One region of the Clostridium acetobutylicum ATCC 824 genome, then DNA from elsewhere that is predicted to be linked to it. Evidence: riboswitches for the same ligand, from Rfam matches in the RefSeq annotation. Region 1 holds a riboswitch; the other holds the start of a gene.

Region 1 (2,208 bases):
TTGTAGATGGAATAGTTAATGAGTTTAAGGAAAAGGGACTTAAAATATTTGGGCCTGGCAAGGTAGGGGCACAGCTTGAGGGAAGCAAGTCTTTTTCTAAGGACTTTATGAAAAAATATAATGTAAAAACAGCTGAATATGCGGTTTTTGAAAATTCTGAGGAATCTCTAGAATATTTAAAAAAATGTACTTATCCTATAGTTATAAAGGCGGATGGATTAGCAGCAGGTAAAGGCGTTGTAATCTGTGAGGATTATAAATTAGCGGAAGAGACTATAAAAGCTTTTATGGTTAAAGATGTGTTTAAAGGATCGGGGAAAAAGGTTGTAATTGAAGAATATCTAGAAGGTGTAGAAGCATCAATTTTATCAATTACAGATGGAAAAGCAATAATTCCTTTTGTATCCTCAAAGGATCACAAACAGATTTTTGATGGTAACAAAGGGCCAAATACAGGTGGTATGGGAGCTATATCTCCAAATCCATATTGTACTGAAGAAGTACTTAAAAGCTTTGAAGAAGAAATTCTAAAGCCTACTTTAATTGGAATTCAAGAAGAGAGAATGGACTTTACTGGAATAATATTTTTTGGGCTTATGATAACTAAAAAGGGTGTGTATCTTCTTGAGTACAATGTAAGACTTGGAGATCCAGAAACACAAGTAGTTTTATATCTTATGAAAAGCGACTTTGTTGACTTAATAAATGCAGCAATGGATAAAAAACTTTCTGATTTTGATATAGAGTGGTACGATGGAAATGCATGCTGTGTTGTAGCAGCTTCAAAAGGATATCCTAAAAATTATAGTACTGGTTATGAAATAAGTGGAATAGATGATGCAGGGGATAAAGTATTTTGTGCAGGTGTTAAATTAGAGAATGGAGTTTACAAGACATCTGGTGGAAGAGTTCTATGCGCTTCAGCTAGAGGAATTACTTTAGATGAGGCTATAAAAAAAGCTTACACAGATATAGAAAGAATTAAATTCGACGGTATTTACTATAGAAAAGATATTGGTAAATCTAAATAAAGAAGAAAATATACATAAAATTAAAAAACTATTTACATTTGAAAAAATAAGTGGTAGCATAAATATGTTATTAAAATTTCATATGTATTTTAGTGCTAGGGGTGCCTTTTGGCTGAGAGAAGTTAAAAAACTTTAACCCTTTGAACCTGATTCGGTTAATTCTGACGAAGGAAAGCTTTTTAAATGATTACTTAAAGCACTATATTCGTAGTGCTTTTATTTTTTTCAAAATTAAGGAGAAGGAATGTTTATAGATGCGCATAACCATTTGGATTTTTTTGAGGAACAAGAAAAATTAAATAAGGCTTTGGACATTATAAAAAATGACAATATAATAACGCTTGGATGTTCTATGGACACTAAAAGCTACAAGTTTACAAAGAGTCTAGCTTTGAAAAATAAAAACATTATTCCTTGTTTTGGTATTCATCCTTCTAGAGCTCATGAAAACTTTAAGAATCTTGAATGTTTTGATGAGTATATAAGAGAGAGCAAAATAATAGGAGAAATAGGCCTTGATTACGTATGGGTTAAGGAAAAAGAAAAATATCCTCATATGAAAAGGGTGTTCACTTATTTTCTAGAAGAAGCTAAAAAGTACAATAAAATAACTAATATACATACGAAGGGTGCAGAAAGTGAAATATATAACTATATAAAGAAGTATGAACTTAAAACACCTATAATTCACTGGTATAGTGGTGATAAGGACACTCTAAAAAAGCTTTTAGACTATGGCTGCTATTTTACTATAAGTGTGGACATTGGATATTCTAAGCTCTCAAAGGAAATTGTTCAGCTGCTTCCGATAGATAAAATTTTAACAGAAACAGATGGTCCAACCTCACTTGAATGGGTTAATGGAGATTATGGGTACCCAAACGTTATCAAAAATGTAGTAAAGGAAATCTCTAAAATAAAAAATATTCAGGAGGAGGAAGTAAAAGGCGTTATAGAAAATAATTTTAAAACACTAATAAGGAAAGAGGGAATAACGTTATGAAACCAGTTGTTAATGTGAGTTTGCAGGTACTCCCTGTTGTTGAGGAAAAAAGACTTTATGAGGTAGTTGACAAGGTAATAGAGTACATAAAGGCTTCAGGTGTAAAATATATAATTGGACCTATGGAAACTACTATGGAGGGTGATTTAGATACACTTCTTGAAATAGTAAAAA
Region 2 (2,208 bases), 1.6 Mb from region 1:
AATGTTCTGCTGGGGTTACATAGCACAAGAAATCTGCTCCACTAGCAGCAGCAACAGCTCCTCCTATAGCACTAGTTATATGGTCATATCCCGGTGCTATATCAGTAACAATAGGTCCTAACACATAAAATGGTGCTCCATGGCATAGCTTTTTTTCAATAATCATATTAGATTGTATTTCATTTAATGCCATATGTCCTGGACCTTCAACCATAACCTGCACATTTCTATCCCATGCTCTTTTTGTAAGTTCTCCTAATTTAATAAGTTCTGTTATTTGACTTGCATCTGTAGAATCATCTATACAGCCCGGTCTACATGCATCGCCAAGACTTATTGTTACATCATATTTTTCACATATATCAAGTATTTTATCATAGTATTCATAAAACGGATTCTCTTTATTATTTAACTCCATCCAAGCATATAAAAGAGAGCCTCCTCTTGAAACTATGTTCATAGCCCTTTTATTTCTTTTAAAAGTTTCAGCAGTTTCTCTATTTATTCCAGCGTGAATAGTCATAAAGTCAACGCCCTCTTTAGCTTGTTTTTCAACAACACCTATCATTTCTTCTGCTGTTATATCCTTTAATTCCTTATCATAAAATCCAATAGCATCATATATGGGCACAGTTCCAATCATAGCTTTTGACATATTAATTAATTTTTTTCTAAATTCCTCCGTCTTACCAAAAGAACTTAAATCCATAATTGCTTCTGCTTTCATAGCTATTGCTATTTCAACTTTTTTCATCTCCATATCTACATTTTGACAATCCTTAGATATACCTAAATTTACATTTATTTTTGTCTTAAGTCCTTGTCCAACACCTTCTGCACTTAATGACTTATGGTTTTTATTAGCTGGTATTACTATCTTACCTTCTGCCATTAGCATTTTTAATTCACTGATTTCCATTTGTTCTTTTTCTGCAACAACCTCCATTTCCTTAGTTGTCACATTTTTTTTCGCTGCATCCATTTGCGTTGTGTAATCCATAATATACTCTCCTTTAATTTTATATTAGGATTCAGTTGCATCATAAAAATAAAAAAAGCTCGCCAAAAGGGCAAGCTTACTAAACTTCTATAATATACAATGCACTGCTTCCCTACGGTAGTATTAACTACATCAAGTTCAAAGGGTTGGATTTCTCCTCTCAGCCTAAAGTCTTTTATTAGTTAAATATTTTTAATGATATCAACTATAAAAGCCTTAAAAGGCACCCCTAGCTAAAATATATTTAATTTTCCTTAATTATATCACTTTACACTCCTATGCATCAAGTACTTATTTATCACTCATTAAAATATGAATAACAAAAGAAATTATTAAGAAATTTTAAAGTGATTTTTAATGTTTATGGTATATAATAGAATTTGTATGGAAATAAATGATTAACAGTTGTATTTAATTATGCAATATTTCTATAAACCAATTAACTATTCAAAGGAGACTTATTTATGCATACAATCAACATGTTATCTTCAGCAGAAAAAGTTAAAGGTCAAGGTGTTATGTCAGCCTATCTTGAACAGGTTAATTTAGTTAAAACCGAACTTAATTCAAGTTTCCGAACTTATATAAATAAATTTAAGTTTTGCGATATAACCCACTATCACACTATAGACTTCAAATTTTTTCTTAGTATACCGCTTTTCAAACTTAAAGGTACTACAGTAGCATACGTTCACTTTGTACCTGAAACCATTGAAAATAGTCTTAAGCTTCCCTTTATAATCAAGAAAATTTTTTATAAATACATAATTTGGTTTTACAAAAGTGTTGATTATTTGGTAGTTGTAAACCCATATTTTATAGATGTCTTATCAAATTACGGTATAGATAAATCAAGGGTTACTTATATACCAAACTTCGTATCAGAAGATAATTTTTATAAATACGATGAAGAAAAAAGAGTCACCTTAAAAAAATCTTTTGGCGTTGAAACAAGTAAATTTATAGTTTTAGGTGTTGGCCAGGTACAAACTAGAAAAGGAGTTTTAGATTTTATAGAAACCGCAAAAAAGCTTCCTGATATTCAATTCATATGGGCAGGTGGTTTTTCCTTTGGTAGTATAACTGAAGGTTATGAAGAATTAAAAAAGATAGTAAAAAATCCTCCTGCTAATGTGAAATTTTTAGGAATTATAGATAGAGACAAAATGAATTCTCTTTATAATATTGCAGATTTAATGTTTTTACCT

The links. A riboswitch is a leader RNA that binds a small molecule or an ion and turns the genes downstream of it on or off. The one in region 1 is predicted to bind thiamine pyrophosphate.
Region 2: linked by a shared signal. The riboswitch ahead of thiC (phosphomethylpyrimidine synthase ThiC) and the one ahead of CA_RS07345 (TatD family hydrolase) in region 1 are both predicted to bind thiamine pyrophosphate.

What each region holds. Positions count from the first base shown of each region.
Region 1 is NC_003030.1:1,540,655-1,542,862, forward strand. It holds gene purD (phosphoribosylamine--glycine ligase) at 1-1,031, shown strand, start outside; TPP riboswitch at 1,119-1,221, shown strand; gene CA_RS07345 (TatD family hydrolase) at 1,276-2,034, shown strand; gene CA_RS07350 (thiamine-binding protein) at 2,031-2,208, shown strand, end outside.
Region 2 is NC_003030.1:3,155,026-3,157,233, forward strand. It holds gene thiC (phosphomethylpyrimidine synthase ThiC) at 1-1,000, opposite strand, end outside; TPP riboswitch at 1,093-1,241, opposite strand; gene CA_RS15500 (glycosyltransferase family 4 protein) at 1,465-2,208, shown strand, end outside.